Regions from separate parts of the Candidatus Palauibacter polyketidifaciens genome, predicted to be linked through region 2. Evidence: riboswitches for the same ligand, from Rfam matches in the RefSeq annotation. Region 2 holds a riboswitch; each other region holds the start of a gene.
The links. Region 2 has a riboswitch for S-adenosylmethionine ahead of RN729_RS07905 (alpha/beta fold hydrolase). Riboswitches for the same ligand answer to the same signal wherever they lie in the genome.
Positions count from the first base shown of each region.

Region 1: it holds a riboswitch for S-adenosylmethionine, as region 2 does, so the genes downstream of both, metB (cystathionine gamma-synthase) here and RN729_RS07905 (alpha/beta fold hydrolase) in region 2, are expected to answer to the same signal.
Region 3: it holds a riboswitch for S-adenosylmethionine, as region 2 does, so the genes downstream of both, metH (methionine synthase) here and RN729_RS07905 (alpha/beta fold hydrolase) in region 2, are expected to answer to the same signal.

Region 1 is NZ_CANPVO010000042.1:6,526-9,795, forward strand. Features, by position in the region: gene RN729_RS11635 (ABC transporter ATP-binding protein) at 1-183, opposite strand, end outside; gene RN729_RS11640 (hypothetical protein) at 283-600, opposite strand; gene metB (cystathionine gamma-synthase) at 688-1,905, opposite strand; SAM riboswitch class I at 1,996-2,114, opposite strand; gene RN729_RS11650 (hypothetical protein) at 2,446-3,270, shown strand, end outside.
Region 2 is NZ_CANPVO010000025.1:34,407-37,676, forward strand. Features, by position in the region: gene RN729_RS07900 (CocE/NonD family hydrolase) at 1-76, shown strand, start outside; gene RN729_RS07905 (alpha/beta fold hydrolase) at 146-1,147, opposite strand; SAM riboswitch class I at 1,221-1,345, opposite strand; SAM riboswitch class I at 1,424-1,540, shown strand; gene RN729_RS07910 (hypothetical protein) at 1,637-2,416, shown strand; gene asd (aspartate-semialdehyde dehydrogenase) at 2,413-3,270, shown strand, end outside.
Region 3 is NZ_CANPVO010000039.1:112,133-115,402, reverse strand. Features, by position in the region: gene RN729_RS11000 (DUF5916 domain-containing protein) at 1-1,661, opposite strand, end outside; SAM riboswitch at 1,757-1,830, shown strand; gene metH (methionine synthase) at 1,869-3,270, shown strand, end outside.

The sequences.
Region 1 (3,270 bases), on a different contig from region 2:
GCCCAGGAAAAGGTTGATCGTCGTGGTCTTCCCCGCCCCGTTGGGGCCGAGGAGGCAGTAGACCTCTCCCGGCTCGATGGCCAGGTCGAGTGAATCGAGGGCCTGCGTGGCACCATAGCGCTTGCTGAGCCCGCGGGCCTCGAGAAGGGGCGGTTGTCCCGCTCCCGATTCGGCGGTCTGCATGGATCTCCATCTCTCGCGTTGGCCGCGCCGTCACCGGCGCGGGCGACAAGTCTCCTGCCGGTCTCCGGACCGGCAGTGCGGCTTCGCTACAGACTTTCGCTACAGAGAGATGGGAAGCGGAGGAGCCCGGCTACGGTGGGGGGAGAGATGGGCGGCCCGGGCATTCAGCCGGTGCCCCCGAAGCGCCGGAGCCGGCACGAGACGCGGTTCGATGACGGTCGGCGTCGCCGAGGACACCACGGGGTCCGCCTTGTGCGCCAGTTCGCAGATCGAACACGCCGCCGGGGAATCGGCCGCGTCGTCGTGTGAATGCGTACCCTCCGCGAGGCCGACGACGACGAGCGAAAGGGCGACCAGGACTCCGGACAGCAAGCGCATGCGGCGCCTGGATCGTCCGGCATCGACCTGGTTTGCCATGGCTCCCCTTCCGTCCCGCGGATCGGCGCGCCGGACCGCCCGAGAGCGGCCGCGGCGGCGGCACCTTAGAGAACGCGCGGCACCCGGTCAACGTTGAGCCGCGGGCACCCGCGCGGCACGCGCTGGCGGACGCTCAGCCGCCGAGAGTGCCCGCTTCAGATCGGCCTCCAGGTCCTCACAGGCCTCGATCCCCACGGACAACCGGAGCAGTCCCTCGCCGATCCCCGCCGCCCGGCGGGCGGGTTCATCCATCGACGCGTGCGTCATCGTCCAGGGGTGCGCGACCAGGCTCTCGACGCCACCCAGCGACTCGGCCAGGGCGAAGTACTCGAGCACGTCCACGAAGGCGTCCACCGCCGCCCGTCCGCCGCGCAGTTCGAACGAAACGAGGCTGCCCCACCCCGTCTGCTGCCGCCGCGCGATATCGTGCCCCGGGTGATCGGGCAGGCTCGGGTGATAGACGCGCGTGACGACGTCGCTGCGGTCCAGCAGATCCACGATGCGGAGCGCGTTCGCCTCGTGCATGCAGCTGCGCGCGTGGAGGGTCCGCATTCCCCTGAGCGTCAGATACGAGTCGAACGGAGCCCCCGACACACCCATGACGTTGGTCCACCAGGCGATTTCTTCGAGCAGATCCTCATCCGCGGCGACCACCGCCCCGCCCACCACGTCTCCGTGGCCGTTCAGGAACTTCGTCGTCGAGTGCACGACGAGATCGGCGCCGAACTCCAACGGGCGCTGGTTGACGGGCGAGAGGAAGGTGTTGTCGGCCACGCAGATCGCCCCGATGTCGCGCGCCACTCGCACCCACGCGGCGATGTCGGTGATCCGCAGGCGTGGGTTGCTGGGCGTCTCGATCCAGATCATCCGGGGCCGGAGTCGGCGCGCGAGTTCGAGCGATGCGGACTCCCACGGGTCGATGAACTCGACGCGATACCCGCCACGGTTCGCCTCGGCGGAGAAGAGGCGGTGGCTGCCTCCGTAGCAGTCGCGAGGCGCCAGGAGCAGATCGCCCGCTGAAAGCAGGCGCGTCGACACGGCGATGGCCGACATTCCTGACGACGTGATCACGGCACCGCACCCTCCCTCGAGTTCGGCGATCGTTTCGGCCGCGAGATCCCGCGTCGGGTTGGCTGTGCGGGTGTAGTCGTACTTCGCGTATACGCCCGGCGCGTCGAAGACGAAGTTCGTGGAGAGATGGATCGGTGGCATGACCGCCCGATGGGCGGTGTCGACGCCAAGCCCCGCCCGCACAGCGCGTGTGACGGGGGACGAGGCAACGCGAGCGGCAGAGCGGTGGGTCATGGTGACCTCTCCGAGTCTCGAGTGTACCTCATCGGACTCCGGAGATTCGACACCCTGTGACTGCGGCTACCGCCCCGAAGGGCGGCGGGCGGTTCATCTTCACGGTGGAAGCGAGTCCACCGCAGGAGTTGGCACCTTTGCGGGAATGCCACTTCCCGCAGGTTGCCCCGGCGTCAACGGGCCTGTCCCTCAGCCGGTCTCGATGAGTTGTCGTGCGGGCAGTTTTACGGGAGTGGCCATCGGATGTCAACTAATACGGCGTCCTGTCCCGCTTCCGGGTCCAGCGCTCGAAAGCGTCCCGCGCCCCGTCGGAACGGATCGCACGAGCGGGACGATCCGGCGCTCCTCGGGCGGTCGCAGGCGGCCAACCAACACTTTTGATACACCCAACCATCGGTTTTGACATTGTCGAGAGCCTCACGTGGCTTTCGGTTTTTTCCCTCGTGTGAACCGATCCAGGTCAGGCGTGGATCGTAAGGCGACGGCGGAGAGCAGACGCACGGGGACATGCGACGACCACGGGCCAGATCATACAAGGGCTTGATCGCCATCTGCTGCACGGCGTGGATCGCGGCGAACGGGCGCGTGTCCGCACAGGCGGGCCGCCTGGTGCTAACCGAATCCGGCAGGCACGTAATGCCCGGGCACATCCTCGTTCGCGGCGGCGCGCTGTCTCCGCGAGGGGATGCCAGCCTGTTCTGGAGTGGCGATACGGTCTGGGTCGCATCGACGCGCCACGCCGAGGCACGCGCCGTGTGCCCCGAGAGGATCCGCGCGCCGCTCGGAGCGGCGTTCGTGAGCACCCCGGCGGCGGGAGGAGCGCCCGTCATCGAGATCATCGACGGGGGCATGGCGGGGGCGGATGAGCCGCGGATCATCCGCTTCTCCGATGACCAATGCCGCGCGACCGCCTGGACCGGCCCCGACCCGAGCCTGCCCGCTGCTCGTGACGCGGCCGGCTGGGTGTCCGCCAGCGGGACGGACCGCGGCGGGTCCGACGGAATCCCGACGACGCGGGTCTCGCTCGTGAGGGACGGCGGCACACCCTTCTCCGCGTCGAGCGTGGATCTGCCGATCGCCTGGTCCGACAGCGTGGCCATCTCCGTGTCGAGCGGGCCAAACGGCATCATCGTCTCGTCCCGCCAATTTCCGTTCGCATGGTCGGCCGCGGCGGACGGCAGCGACCGCACACCGGCGGGGCGTATCCCCGCCGGCAACGAAACTTACTACGCGAGCGACCCGTGGATCGGCACGGGCGTGTTCGCCCTCGACTCCGGCTTCGTCCAGGTGCTCGCCGATCTCGCTTCGGACCGGCGTCACCTCGTCTTCTACGACTCATCGGGCGCGTTCAGGCGCCGACGGGTC
Region 2 (3,270 bases):
CCGCAACACGGTCCTGCACTCCGCCGCATATCCTTCATGCGTGCGGCTTCCCGTCGCGACGGCGCCATTCGGCTGAGCGTCGCCGCCGGGCTGGGCGTCGCCTCGCCGGCATCGTCATTTTGCCGGCATCGCCGCCTCCCCGGCGTCAGAGCGAGGCTCGAAGGGCTTCCTCGTAGTCGGGCGCGTGTAGCAGGAAGGCGTCGTGCCCGGCGTCCGAGTTCAGAATCCGCAGGTGCGAGGGCGCGCCGATCCGATTTGCGGTCTCCCGGAGCAGCCAGGGCGGCACCAGCGTGTCCTCCTCCCACCCGATGAGCCAGGCGGGGACGCCGAGTTCCTCCGGACGCAGGTCGCACAGATCGACCGAAGCCGACAGCGTCAGAAAGGTCTCCGCCGGGAACCGATCCGCAAACTCCCGTCCCCGTTCCTCCAGGTAGCGGCCAACGGCGTAGACCGGGGCGCCATCCTCCCACTCCCAGTCGTGCGGGAAGCGGGCGTCGAGCCCGGCCGCCGACTTGTAGGTCGTGAACGCCAGCGCCCTGGCGAGAGCCACGCCTTCGCTCCCCCGGCCGTGCCGGAGCGCGAACTCGACGATCCACCGTTGCACCGCGTGTATTCCGATGGCCTGCGGATGGCCGCGGTGCGCCGCGCCGATCAGAACGACGCCGCCAACACGGGCGGGATGGCGGACCCCCATCGCCAGCGCGACCATCCCCCCGTACGAGGCGCCCAGCATGCGGTGGGCCCGTTCGACGCCGAGGTGGCGCAGCACAACCGCCACGGCCTCCGCCTGATCGCCGGGCGTGATGTGAATCCGGTCCGGCGAAAGACCCTTCGAAGGGTCGGCGAACTCCGTCGACTCGAACGTCCCGGGAGACCCGAGGAAGTCGATCGCGAGCAGCCGCCAGCGGTTGGTATCGATGGCCAGATCCGGGCCCACCAGCTTCCGCCACCAGCCGGGCGCTGGATCCAGGACGTTCGCGCAGACGTGGCGGTCGGCGGAGATCCCCCCCATGGCGACGAGCAGCGGCGCGCCCTCGGGCCCGGCGAGCTCGTAGCGCACCCGGAAGCGAGCGTCGACCCCGGCCGCGAATTCCGGCCTCCACTCCGCCGGCATCGCGACGGCACCCCTCCGACCCTCCGGCAGCACGGCGTTCAATCGGCTTCTCCATGTTTTGCGCGACGCCAACTCCGGAGCAGCCGACCGACCCGTGCGGGTGCGACGCTCATCTCTCGGATCCCCGTTCAAGGGTCCGCAGGAGTTGGCACCGCTGGGCTGCGCGTGAACGCGCGTGCCCCGGTTGCCCCGGCTTCAAAGGGCCCGTCCCTCAGCCGGTCTCGATGAGTAGCGGCCGAACCTGGCGGCTTCGGCAGCGGAGGTCAACTTGACGCGCGGCCCACGACCCTGTAGCCTCTGCGCCCTCAACGCTCATCGAGACCGGTCGAGGGACAGGCCCGAAGACACCGGGGCAACCTGTGGAAGGTGGCTCTTCCACTGATGTGCCAACTCCTGCGACGGATGTGATCCGTTGGTAGATGAGTCGCCCGCCGCGCTTCGTTAGCACGGCAGCTGTCGTTTCCAGGGCGTCGCTTCTCCGGAGTCCGCTGAGTGTGAATCGAGACTCGGGGAGGCGTTTCATTGCGCGAAGTTCGCCGCGTTCACGTACTCAAATTCGGCTCATCCGTGCTGGCGCGTCCGGCCGCGTACCGGTCGGTGGCCGAGGAGATCCGGGCCGAAGTCGCCGGTGGCGCGAACGTCGTCGCGGTCGTGTCGGCCATGGGTGACACAACCGACGATCTGCTCGCCGCGGCGCGCGAAGTCGCTCCGTCGCTCCCGGACGATCTCATGGGGTCGCTTCTGGCGACGGGCGAAGAAGCGTCCGTCGCCCTGCTCCGCCTCGCGCTGGCGACGGCCGGCGTGCGCGCCGTGGGCATGTCGTTCTGGCACCTGCCCGTCCGCACGCAGGGTCCGCTGGGATCCGCCGATCCGGTGGCGGTGGATGCCCGCCGGATCGAGACGACCTTCGCGGCCCACGATGCGATCGTCCTTCCCGGGTTCGTGGGCGTCGACGAGACCGGGGTGACGTCGCTGCTGGGGAGGGGAGGATCCGATCTCACGGCCCTCTTCCTGGGCCACGCGCTCGGCGCGACAGAGGTTCGCCTCGTGAAGGATGTGGACGGGATCTTCCCGGCCGATCCGAAGCGGTTCCCCGACATCGCGCCGCTGCGCACGGCGACGTGGAGAGAGGCCCGGCGGACGGCCGGTGGCGTCGTCCAGGACCGGGCGCTGCGTTTCGCCGAAGACCACCGAATCCCGTTCCGCGTCGCGGCCCCCGGCGGCACCGGCACGTGGGTCGGCCGGCACGACCCGGCACATGACCGCAACAGCGGCCGGAAAGCGAGCGCCCGATGCGCATGACCCGTCGGTTGGACGAACGCCTGCCGGTCGCCGTCCTGGGCGCGACCGGGATCGTCGGACAGCGGCTGATCCGGATGCTGGACGGGCACCCCTCCCTCCGGCTCGCCTCCGTCGCGGCATCGGAGAGGCGCGCGGGCGAGAGGTACGGCAACGCCGTCCGTTGGAGCCTCGGCGGCGACCCGCCCCCGGAGGCGGCCGGACTGCCGCTCCGCGTCGTCACGGACCCACCGGAATGCCGGATCGTGCTGTCCGCGCTTCCGTCGGGGGTGGCGCGCGAACTCGAGCCGGCGCTCGCGGAGGCCGGGCACATCGTGAGCACGAACGCCTCGGTTCACCGGCTGAGGGCGGACGTGCCGCTGCTGGTGCCGGAGGTCAACCCGCAGGCGCTGGCCCTCACCGCCGAACAACCCTGGTCGGAAGGGGGAGGCCGGCTCGTCGCCAACCCGAACTGCGTGGTTGCGGGACTGGCGCTGGCCCTCGCCCCGCTGCACGACGCCTTCGGGATCGAGGCCGCCACGGTCGTCACCCTCCAGGCGGTGACCGGCGGCGGCCTGACCGGAGTCGGTTCCGTCCAGATCGGGGGAAACGCCATCCCCTGGATCCCCGGCGAGGAAGAGAAGATCGAACCGGAACTCAACAAGATCCTGGGGTCGGAGATCGCCGTGGCGGTGAGCGTCAATCGAGTCGCGGTGCTTGACGGCCACACGGCGAACGTGTTCCTGAAGTTCGCGTCCCCGGCGAGTCCGGGAGCCGCGGCCCGGGCGCTGGCGGAGTTCCGGGCTCCGCCGTCGCTGCCGGCCCTGCCTTCGCTTCCCGAACGGCCGCTCATCGTGCGCTCGGAGCCGGACCGTCCG
Region 3 (3,270 bases), on a different contig from region 2:
AGCTGTACCCGCCAGTCGCTCCCGAACATGGAAGTAGCGGTGGAGTCGACCGCCAGGTAGGTCGCGTCGGGGCGCTGGAAGTAATGCGTGGGATTGCGCTGCAGCCGGAGGAGCGCATCGCTCGATCCCTGGACCAGACTGCCCGAGTAGAACCCCCACAGACGATAGTCGCGGCCGCGGCGTCCGCCCCACTGGTGTTCGAAATCGACCCCGAAACTGAACGCCTCGGAGGGGAGGAAATCGAACGATCCGTCTCCCGGGAGCTCCCGCTTGAGCCCGGTGCCGATCACGCCGATCTTGCTCGCGCCCCCGCGGAAATCCTGCTGCAGCCGAACGACCGCGTGCTCGGCCTGGGGCTCGGCCACGAACCTTCCGAGGGAATCATCCTCGGCAAAAAACGCCTGCCCCATCTCCTGTCCGGTGACCGCCGCCAGGGCGCCTACGGAGAGACCACTCCGGGTTCTGCCCGTGAGCTTCGCCGCCCCCAGGATCGACGTCACGTGGGGCTCGTCGTGAAAGTCCGCCTCGTAAGGTCCGGATCCCCGCGGTTCCCGTCCGATCCGCCGGCTGAAGAAGAGCGCCTTGCCGCCACCGAAGCGGCCGCCGCGCGAGCCGGCGAAGGTGAAGATCTGCGCGTCGCGTACGAAGAAGGGGCGCTTCTCCGGGAAAAACGTCTCGAACGCCGTGAGGTTGATGACCTCGGGGTCCACCTCCACCTGGCCGAAGTCGGGATAAACCGTCGCATCGAGGCTGAAGGCGGAGCCGATCCCCATGCTCATGTCGAGCCCCCCGCGCGGCTCCATCTCGGTGCCGTCGAACAGCGGGTTCCCGGGCGTCGCGGGGGCGGTGTGGTACTGGGACACGGCGAAGGGCCGGACCTCGAACCTCCGGCTCGATCGGGGGAGTTGCAGGCCGTCGATCGTGCCGAACTGGCTGACTCGCCCCCGGGCCGTGCGCGACTGCAGGGCGAAGTAGTCCGTTTCGTTCGTCTCGAGACGCCGCCGCTCGAAGTTGATGCCCCACGTCTGCATGCCGGGGCGGGCTTCGTAGCGGATCTGGGAGAGCGGGATCCGCATCTCCACCGTCCACCCTCGGTCGTCGACCTGCACCGCGGAGTCCCAGATCGCGTCCCAGTTCACGTCTTCCTGCGTATCGCCGAACAGGTACCGGTCCGTCTCGGCGCCGGCGGCGCTGACCTCGAACTCGTAGCCGGTCAGCCCGTCCCGGTTCGGATCGAGGGAGAGCTTGAAGGAATCGAAGGAACCCCGTTCATCCCGGCGGGTGAGACGCGCCCGGATCACGCTTGGGTCGCTCTCGTACAAGCGGGCGGCGACGTAGATCGCGCCGTCGTCGAACACGACCCGGACCTCGGTGGGCTCCGACGGATCCGCTCCCTCCAGCGGGACGCCCTGGACGAAGTCCGTGATGATGGGGGCCGGTTGCCACGCCGGGTCGTCGAGTCGGCCGTCGATCGAGAGCGCGCCCTCGCGGCGCACCGCGTCCACGGCCGCCGGATACACGCCTCCCCTGAAGACGGTCGCTTCGGGTCCTTCGGGCGGTGAGAGCCCCTCCTGCTGCCCGTGAAGCCCCCACCCCACCCCGTTTATCGCGAGAGCCGCGGAGAGGAGCACCGCGCGGCTCGCCAGACGCCAGTTTTGCATGTAAGGCCAGACACATCTTCCCGCGACATCGTTTAATGGAGTCCGATCCAAGTTTCGTCGGCGCCGCGAGAGCGCTAGTTTGGCGTCTGCCGGGGGAATCCGGACGTGGTGATTTGAGGCGGATTGCAGCCACGCAAAACAATCGCTAAAGAGCCACGCCCCGGGCGCGATTCTTTGGCGACCGGGCTTTTTTTTGGGGTGAACGTCGTGTCCGAAGGCCGAAGAAAACGCGTCGCACAGATTCGGGAGGCGCTCGACCGGCGCATCCTCCTGATGGATGGCGGCACGGGAACGATGATCCAGCGGCTGGGCCTCGACGAGGCGGCCTATCGCGCGGGCCCGCTCGCGGGCCATCCGCAGCCGCTGTTCGGGAACCACGACGTGCTGTGCGTCACCCGTCCCGACGACATCGCGTCCCTCCACCGCAGCTACCTGGAGGCCGGGGCCGATCTCATCACGACGAACACGTTCAACGCCCAGGCCATCTCCCAGGCGGACTACGGCATCTCGCCCGAACACGGCAACGAGCACCTGATCCGCGAAGTCAACGTGGCGGCCGCGCGGCTCGCACGCCGGGCCGCCGACGACTTCACGCGCAGGGACCCGACCCGTCCCCGCTTCGTACTCGGGTGCCTGGGTCCGACGAACCGGACGGCGTCCCTCTCTCCGGACGTGGAGGACCCCGCCTTCCGCGCCGTCACCTTCGATGAACTGGCCGCCGCGTACCGCCTGCAGGCGGAGGGGCTGCTGGAAGGCGGCGCCGACGTGCTGCTCGTCGAGACGGTGTTCGACACGCTCAACGCGAAGGCCGCGATCTGCGGCATCCTCGAAGTCGGCGCGGAGCTTGGCGAAGAGATCCCCATCGCCGTGTCGGGGACGATCACGGACCTGTCGGGACGCACGCTCTCGGGGCAGACGGTCGAGGCGTTCTGGCTCTCGATCCGTCACGCCGACCCCCTCTTCGTCGGTCTCAACTGCGCGCTCGGAGCCGAGGAACTCGAGCCCTACGTCGCGGAACTCTCCGCCGTGGCCGACGTTCCCGTGGGCTGCCACCCCAACGCGGGCCTGCCGAACGAGTTCGGCGGATACGACGATACGCCGGCCCATATGTCCGACCTGCTGGGCAATTTCGCGGATCGCGGGCTCCTCAACCTCGTCGGCGGCTGCTGCGGGACGGAGCTGGAACACATCCGGGCGATCGCGGAGCGCATGAACGGTGTGCCGCCGCGACCCGTGCCCCTGATCGATCCGCTGCCCCGCTTCTCGGGTCTCGAGCCGCTCGCGATCCGGCCCGACACGCTGTTCGTGAACATCGGCGAGCGCACCAACGTCACGGGTTCGGCCCGCTTCGCGCGGCTGATCCGTGAGGACGCCTTCGACGAAGCAGTCGAGGTCGCGCGCGACCAGGTGCTGAACGGCGCGCAACTCCTCGACGTGAACATGGACGAGGGTCTCCTGGACTCCGAGGCCGCGATGACGCGCTTCCTGAACCTCATCGCGGCGGAACCCGACATCGCCCGCGTCCCGACGGTCATCGACTCCTCGCGCTGGGAGGTCATCGAGGCGGGGCTGAAGTGTACGCAGGGAAGGGCGGTCGTGAACTCGATCT